Regions from separate parts of the Colwellia sp. NW0002-52-1 genome, predicted to be linked through region 1. Evidence: riboswitches for the same ligand, from Rfam matches in the RefSeq annotation. Region 1 holds a riboswitch; the other holds the start of a gene.
What was found. Region 1 has a riboswitch for cobalamin ahead of AC27H3_RS17870 (TonB-dependent receptor plug domain-containing protein). Riboswitches for the same ligand answer to the same signal wherever they lie in the genome.
Positions count from the first base shown of each region.

Region 2: another riboswitch for cobalamin. It lies ahead of AC27H3_RS12355 (ABC transporter ATP-binding protein); the one in region 1 lies ahead of AC27H3_RS17870 (TonB-dependent receptor plug domain-containing protein).

Region 1 covers NZ_BAAJLU010000038.1:182-4,624, forward strand. Annotated here, with positions in the region: gene AC27H3_RS17860 (phosphotransferase enzyme family protein) at 1-1,126, shown strand, start outside; gene AC27H3_RS17865 (prepilin-type N-terminal cleavage/methylation domain-containing protein) at 1,300-1,821, shown strand; cobalamin riboswitch at 2,014-2,188, shown strand; gene AC27H3_RS17870 (TonB-dependent receptor plug domain-containing protein) at 2,292-4,289, shown strand; gene AC27H3_RS17875 (cadherin repeat domain-containing protein) at 4,290-4,443, shown strand, end outside.
Region 2 covers NZ_BAAJLU010000012.1:24,925-29,367, reverse strand. Annotated here, with positions in the region: gene AC27H3_RS12370 (cobalamin-binding protein) at 1-365, opposite strand, end outside; gene cobO (cob(I)yrinic acid a,c-diamide adenosyltransferase) at 407-1,012, opposite strand; gene AC27H3_RS12360 (FecCD family ABC transporter permease) at 1,018-2,049, opposite strand; gene AC27H3_RS12355 (ABC transporter ATP-binding protein) at 2,046-2,897, opposite strand; cobalamin riboswitch at 3,115-3,264, opposite strand; gene AC27H3_RS12350 (M13 family metallopeptidase) at 3,401-4,443, opposite strand, start outside.

The DNA.
Region 1 (4,443 bases):
ACGTTATTTCCCCCAAGAAAACAGTAATATTATGACCGACCTAACACGCGATAAAACTTTAGCATTAGTGCTCGAAATATTTGGCTGTAAGCTTGAAGATTGCCAAGTATCTCATTTAGGTAACGGGCTTATTAATAACACTTATTTAGTGCAAGCTCCTGAACAAGAATTTGTTTTACAGTGTTTGAATCAGCAGGTGTTTACAAAGCCACAGCAAGTCACTAATAATGCCGATTTAATCAGTGCACACTTGCAAGTTAAGCGTGAAAATAATGGTTATCCTTTAACGCCAGTATTTCAACTTAAGTGTTTAAACAAACAAAACCATGTCAAAGTAGCAGAACAGTATTGGCGGGCTCTGCAATACATACCTCAAAGCTTTACTTTAGAGGTAATAACGAGCCTTGAACAAGCCAAATCAGTGGCCCAAGCCTTTGCACAATTTACTTCAGCATTAAGTGACTTTGACAGCAAAAAACTAGCGGAAATTATTCCAAATTTTCATGATCTAACCAGCCGAATTAGCCAGTTAGAACAAGCGATAAAATCTACATCTGCGCCATTGTTAATATCTGCTAAAGCTGAGATTGAGTTTATTCAATCTCAAAGTGCATTTATTGAAGAAATCATCAAAGCCACTGAAACCTTGCCTTTACACGTTACTCATAACGACACCAAAATTAATAATTTATTATTTAGTCAAATAACCAAAAAACCTATTGCGGTGATTGATTTAGACACCTGTATGCCTGGCTATTTAATGCATGACTTTGGTGACATGGTGCGTACTTGCTGCGTATCAATCGCAGAAGATAGTACTGAATTAGATAACATGGTGATAGATTTTGACATGCTCAAAGTATTAACCCAAGGTTACCTTAACGGTTTTAATGGTGTGTTAAGCACAGCAGAACAAAACAGTTTATTATTGGGCATAAAATTAATGCCTTTTATGCTCAGTATTCGGTTTTTAACTGATTTTTTAACTGGCGATACGTACTTTAAAACCCATTACGCGAAACACAATGTAGACCGAGCAAAAAACCAACTACATTTGTACAGACTATTTTGTCAGCATGACGCTCTGATAACTGAAATAGTATTGCAAGACAGCGTTGTAATTTAAAAATTATTCAGGTGCTTTCGACGGCAAGGCTAGCGTTAGTTGCTTACTGAGAACAACCTCAATAAAACCAACCCCTTGTTATTTTAAAATATTTCGTTAAAGTGTGGCTTAAAAAAACTAACGAACAATCAACATCGTTAATAAAAATAATAAAAATCCGTGGTGTGTAGTAAATGAGTCGTAGCAGTAAAGGTTTCACTTTAATTGAATTAGTTGTTGTTATTGTAATAATTGGCATATTAGCAGCCACCGTATTACCCAAATTCATCAGTTTATCAAAAGAAGCTAAAATATCGGTATTAACTCAATTTAGTGTTAGCGTACAAGCAGCTAATCGTTTGATATTCATTAAGTCTAAATTGCCAAGCTATGTTACATTTCCTGTAAGTGGACGACCTGACTTAGTCGATATTGATATGGACAATAACGGCTCGATTGACCTTAATGGTGTTGATTTAAGGCTATTACACTCTTATATCGATAATCATGAAGTTTATAAACAAATTCAAGTGTCTGAACAGTTTGAACTCTCAGGTAGAAAAATCTTTGAAGAGCAAGGCGCTAATTTTGTTTTTGTAGGCTATGACAGCAATGAAAATAATCAAGTAAGCGATGATAATTGCTACTTTAGATATACCCAAGCCGCATCAGAAGATATAGGCCCGAAATACGATATTATTTCTACTGGATGTTAATTTAGTTAAAGGAAAACACTTACAATTGTGTTTATTCCTTAACTACCACCTCATTAATTAATAGAAAGAGTATTTATAAGGTCTATAAAATACTCATAAGTGTAAATTCTGCAAGCACTAAAGCGGCAACCTAATTCGCCTTAAGATTAATAATGCTAACTGTTGACAAGCCATAGTAATGGGGTCAGAATTGCCGCTCAAAATTGCTTAGGTGCTCGATATTTATACGTTAACAACGTTAAAAATAAAGAGATAATCGGGAAGTTAGTGACATGCTTTAATGCATAATTCTAACGCTGCCCCCGCAACGGTAATACTTTGTTTTACAAAGTTAAGCCCGGAGACCGGCCTAAACAACATAGAATTATTTGCAGTGCGGTGGGCGCTTCGGAAATATATCGACATTAGCAAGAGTTTTGCTAAATTGTCTGTTGCCTTCCGTACGCCCCTCAAAAACTTTTGAGGTGTTCATGTTCTCTCGTTTACGATATTTATTTATAACTACCTTTGTGGCATCACCGGTTTTTGCACAAGTAGAAACACCTTTAAATCAAGATCTTGAAGTTATTGAAGTGGTGAACGAACAGAGTTTCAATTCTCCTAATTATCAGGTTTTACAACGAGAAAGTTTCGTTCATACATCGCAAACGCTGGCCGATATTTTACAAAAAGTTAATGGCATTCAAATTCGTCAAATAAGTGGCATTGGCAATCCTGTATCTGTCTCTATTCGTGGCTCAAGCAGCAAGCAAATTCAACTCTATATCGATGGCCAATTAATTAATGACAGTCAATTTGGTGGTTTCGATTTAAACCAAATACCAACCGAGCAAATTCAAAGCATTGAAATTAGTAAAAACCAAGCTATTGGCACCGGCGCAACCCCCATTGGTGGCGTTATTCGCATTAACACCTATAGCCCAACTCAAGACACGGCTAAATTAACCCTTGCCACTGGTTCATTTGGTTATAGCGAAGCTAACCTATTATTTAATAAAGTATTTAAGACTCAAAGCCTTTCATTTGGTGGCCATTATATAAATAGTGATAATGACTACGATTTTCTGGTACCTCAAAGCTTTGAAGACAGCACAAAATCAGCAGAGCAGGCATTAAGAAATAATGAGTTCACTAAAAAAACATTTTTCATTAATGACATTATTCAGCTAGGCCAGCATCAAATTAGGTTGAATGTACAATATAATGAGCAAGACAAGTCACTGCCTAACTACCGTAATAATTCTCCAGAAAACAGTTCAGAATTAAGCTCAGACAGCACTCGCTACAGTTATCAGCATCATTGGTTAAGCAGCTTATCTTTGTTAGATTCGATCGAATTAGAAGCTTATGCTGAAGACAAAAACGAGCGTTATATTTCAAGCCCTGACTCTGTTATGTTCGATATCAGTGATTACGAAACTAAAAAATACCATGTTGGATTAAAACCTTTAATGACTTGGCAAGATTTTAACTTCACGCCCTTTATCAGTTTTAATAAACAAGACTTTACATCTATCAGCCAACATAATGGCCAGCCAACTCAATGCAATGGTATTGGCTCATGTGATATTTCAGCAGAGCAACAACAAACCAACATAGGCTCTCGCTTAGAATGGCAACCTACTTCATTACCATTAGAAGCCTATATTTTGATCAGTAATTTACATGAGAAAAACGTAAACTCTGCACTTAATCAACCAGAGGCCGAGAAGCTGAGAAATGATGAAAATTATTTAACCACCGAATTAGGTTTAAGCGTTAAACAAGAGCGTTTTAAAATTACCGCTAATGTTAGTGACGGAGTACGAACGCCAACCCTATACGAGCTTTTTGGTGATCGTGGCTCTTTCAAAGGCAATGATGATTTATTACCTGAAGAAGCGGTTACGTTCTCACTTGGTGGGCAATATCAGCATAAAGCCTTATCTATATCCTCTTCCATTTATCATCAAACATTAGAAAACTCTATTGTTGCCATTTTTAACTCAAGTAATGTTGGCAGTTATAGAAATGTTAGCGATGCCGATTTAATGGGCTTTGAAGCACAACTGAATTATCAATTATTTACTCCGTTGTCTTTATCTTTTCAAGTGAACTTGATTGACAGTGAAATGCAATCTGAATTTGTCGCATTTGATCAGAATAAGTTACCGGGCATTTACCATCAGCAATACAGTGCCTCACTAAAATATCAAGTCAATAAAGCATGGCAGTTATCATTTAAAACTAGCCTAGACAAAGACTTGTACTTCAACCTTATTAACAGATTTCAAAATGACAACAGTAACTTGGGCAATGGCAATCCAGCCGACCGCACAGTGTCTGACCTATTGGTTTATTGGAAAGAAGGTAAACATCGCGTGACTTTCAGTGCCAACAACTTATTCAATGATAAATATCAAGATCTTGCTAACAGAGCATCACAAGGTCGAAGTTTCCAAATTAAATACACAATCGAGGGATTATAAATGTTAACAACTTTTAAAAGACAAATGTTGCCACTAAGTTTAGCCATAGGTACAACAATACTTGCTGGCTGTGGTGGCGGTTCAGGTAGCAATAATGCGCCACTTGTAACAGGTGATACTAGCCCTGTTGTTGAAGAAAACACAACGTTGGTGA
Region 2 (4,443 bases), on a different contig from region 1:
TACACTATTTTGAAACCTAGCTGTTTTAGACGCGCTAAATCATCACTAGGGCTACCACTTTCCCAAGCAATAATTACGTCAGGTTGTAACTCAATAACACGCTCTAACTGAATGCGCATTGAGCTGCCTATTCTTGGGATTTTTTTCGCAGCTAACGGGTAATCGGCATATTCAGTGGTGGCAATAATTTGTTCACCTGCGCCAATATCAAATAGCATTTCAACAATATGCGGAGCAAGCGCAATTATTTTAGGTTTAGTTGTTTCAATCTTGGCTTTAACGGCATTATTACTGCTATAAGCCTTTACGCTAGCTAGGGCTAAAATACAGATAATTGCCAAATTGAACACATGTGTTAATTTCATAAAATTCCATCTTATCATTGCTGATGTCGCTGTTAGTTAAATTACCAGTCGATACCTTTTTGTGCTTTTATACCGTTATCAAAGGCATGTTTAAGCGGTTGAACCTCGCTAACGGTATCGGCAAGCTCAATAATGCTGCGATGACATGCGCGACCGGTAATAATAACATGTTGCATAGCTGGGCGGTTTACTATGGCTTCAATAACTTCGTCTAAATCAAGGTATTTGTATGACAGCATGTAGGTTAATTCATCAAGCAAAACCACATCAACGCTTTCATCTTGTAACAGTCGTTTAGCTTCTTGCCAAACTTTTGTGGCAGCGGCAATATCTTTAGATTTATCTTGTGTGTCCCAAGTAAAGCCGGTTGCCATGACATGAAATTCAACACCATTATTTTCTAATAGATTACGTTCACCACAGGCCCAATCGCCTTTAATAAACTGTAATGCTGCTGCTTTATAACCATGACCTACGGCGCGCGCTAACGTACCAAATCCTGAGGTAGACTTACCTTTACCATTGCCGGTAATTACAATTAATAAACCACGTTCTTCTTGAGCTGAATCAATGCGAGCATCAACTTTTTCTTTAATACGTTGCATACGAGCTTGGTGTTTTTGTGTTTTATCTGTTTCTGTTGTCATGAGAGTTATCCTGTTTTACGCGTGCGATACATAATCGCTAAAAAGAAAATACTGCCGATGGCTGAGGTAATGATACCAATGGGGATTTCAACATTACTGAACGCACTGCGCGCTGCAACATCAACCCAAACTAAAAAACAGCCGCCAACCAGTGCTGAACCAATAATGAGTGGCATAGTTGTAACGCCGACTAATTGCCTAACAATGTGCGGGATCATCAAGCCTACAAAACCAATGCCGCCGCAGTAAGCTACTATCGTTGCGGTAACTGCCGCACACAAAGCTAATAATATTAAACGGAGTTTATCAATGTTTACGCCAAGGCTTGCTGCGCTTTCATCGCCAAGTAATAAAGCGTCAATTTGTCGATGTAAGGCAAAAATGGTTAACAAGGTGATCAGCACAATAGCGCCAATCAAATAAAAGTGGAACATTTCAACGCGAGCTAAGCTACCCATAAGCCAAAAAATAACACGATTGGTCGCAAAAGGATCACCAAGGTAAAGGATAAAGTGGCTAATTGAGCCTAGCATGAAAGAAACGGCGACACCTGTGAGTAATAAATGATTCATATTACGTAACAAGGTTGCTATGCCAAAAACAATAACGACGGAAAACAACGCACCAAGAAAAGCCGCTAGCGGTAAGGCAAGAGATTGTTGATCATTAAAAGCAAATGTAGCAATAGTTGCGCCTAAGCCAGCGCCGGAAATTATGCCAAATAAATAGGGATCGGCGAGTGGATTGCGCGTTACATTTTGCAAAATAGCACCTGCACAAGCTAAGCCCATGCCGGCAACTAAGCCGACTAAAACGCGTGGAATACGTATTTGCCAAATTACCATATCGTGTATAGGTGAAATACATTCATACAGAACACATTGAAGTATATCGTCACCAGTAATGGCTGCTGGTCCAAAGGTAATTGACGTAATAATAGAGAGAAGGGTGAAAATAATTAGGCCTGAAAAAACCCAAGTATTTTTACTTTTTATTGCACTAATAGTACTTAGAATATTTCCTAGATTAGTACTCAAGACAATTCACCTTCATTGTTAGCCGGGTTATCCGGGTTATCGGGTTTATTAGCCAACGGTATATTGCTTGCAGTTTGTGAAGCTGGATAAAAATATACCCTCGGCACTCCACAATGTTGAGCGTCGTCTCGATAGCAAGGTAAGCCAAAAACTTTGGTGAGTAATTCAGGCTTTAATACTTTATCTACGCTGTTGTCGCTAACTAATTGGCCTTTATCTAACAAAAGCAACCTATTACAGTAATGTGCGGCAAGGTTAAGGTCATGTATTGTCATAATAACCGTAATGTTTAACGCCTTAACTAATTGTAATATTTGATGTTGATAGTAAATATCTAAATGATTAGTTGGTTCATCTAGAACTAATACTTTTGCTTTTTGCACTAAGGCTTTGGCAATTAAAACCCGTTGTTGTTCACCACCCGATAAGGTATTGAAAAACTTAGCTTGGCTGTTGGCTAAACCCACTTTTTCAAGCGCGCTAATAATACTTTTTTTATCAGTGTCGCTATCGCGAGCAAACAGGGTTTTATAGGGTAACAGGCCCATGCGAACCACGTCATAAACTTTTAAATCAAATATAGGTGGGGAATTTTGTATCACTAAAGCAAATGTTTGTGCTAATTCATTAGGCTTGTATTGAGACAGTGCCTTATTTTTTAGCTTGATAGTGCCTTGCCAATTCTTGTAATGGTTTAGTAAGCACTTTAATAAGGTTGTTTTACCTGCGCCATTAGGACCGATAATGCCAATAATATCGCCGCTATTAACGTCAAATGAAATGTTCTTGATAATAAATTGTTTATCAACAGACCAAGATAATGATGCCACACTGAGTAATTTTGCCATTACAAGCAGCCCTGAGTGTTAAAAACTAAGGCGGTGCTTTTTAACATACTGTAAAAGTAGAGTATTTTCATTACTGCCTAAAAGTGAAAGCAAATTGATGAATTTAAATAAATATTAAATAAATTAAGGCGTGACAATAATAGGAAACAAGTGTCTTGTAGACAGTGTAACTCACGTGTATTCCCGCACGGCGTTATTAGTTTTATTCAAATAGTGTTATTTAAACATGTTGATACTAGGTGTCCTGACTTATAACTTTTAAAGAAAAGCTACTTACAGTTGCGGGTACAGTCGCGGCATTAAACCGTGTTCCCTATAAATTAGCCAAAAGTAATTAGCATGCTTGGCTAAAGTATCGTTTGTTAAGCGGGAGATTTTACGGTTAAGTACAGCGCTTTACAATGAAAACCTGTGACTGTCTTGAATTGCGATAAATTTAATAAAAAAGGAGCCGAAGCTCCTTTCAATTTATCGTGTTAAGTTATGGTATAAATTAAGCGATATTACCAAATTTTAACGCGATTCTCAGGTGCAATATACATAGCGTCACCTTCTTTAACATCAAATGCACGATAGAACTCAGGCATGTTTGATAAAGAACCTAAAGCACGGAACTCAGCAGGAGAGTGTGGGTCGGTGGCAACGCGGTTACGTAAAGACTTTTCAACCATTTTTCCACGCCATACTTGAGCAAAGCCCATAAAGAAACGTTGATCACCCGTTAAACCATCAATTACTGGCGCAGGTTTGCCATTTAACGAGGCTTTGTAGGCTTTATAAGCAATAGAAACACCAGATAAGTCACCAATGTTCTCGCCTAATGTAAGTTCACCATTAACGTTTAAATCGTCAAATACGGCATAGTCATTATATTGAGCTACTAAGTTATCTGTGCGTACTTTAAAGGCTGCTAAATCATCTTCAGTCCACCAATTACGCATATTGCCATCACCATCATATTTACTGCCTTGGTCGTCAAAACCGTGGCCCATTTCATGACCAATAACTGCGCCAATACCACCGTAGTTAACCGCATCGTCTGCAGCTAAGTTAAAAAATGGTGGTTGTAAAATAGCCGCTGGAAATACAATTTCATTTTTGGTTGGGTTGTAGTATGCATTTACTGTTTGTGGTGTCATGCCCCATTCTTGACGATCAATTGGGCCGCCTAGTTTAGCCACTTCTTTATTATGAGCAACAGTACCAGAGCGAATTTTGTTGCCGACTAAGTCGTCACTTTTGATAACTAATGCAGAGTAATCTTCCCATTTATCTGGGTAACCTATTTTAGGATCAAAGCTCGCTAATTTAACATGTGCTGCTTTTTTAGTAGCGTCTGACATCCACTCAAGATCATCAATACTAGCGCCATAAGCACCACGCAAGTTTTCAACTAACTCTGTCATACGCACTTTCGCTTCAGGTTTAAAGTGGCGGCCAACATAAACTTTACCAATAACTTCACCTAAGTTGCTATTTACCACGGCAACACCGCGTTTCCATGCTGGACGTTGCTCTTCACGACCACTTAATTGCTTTGAGTAAA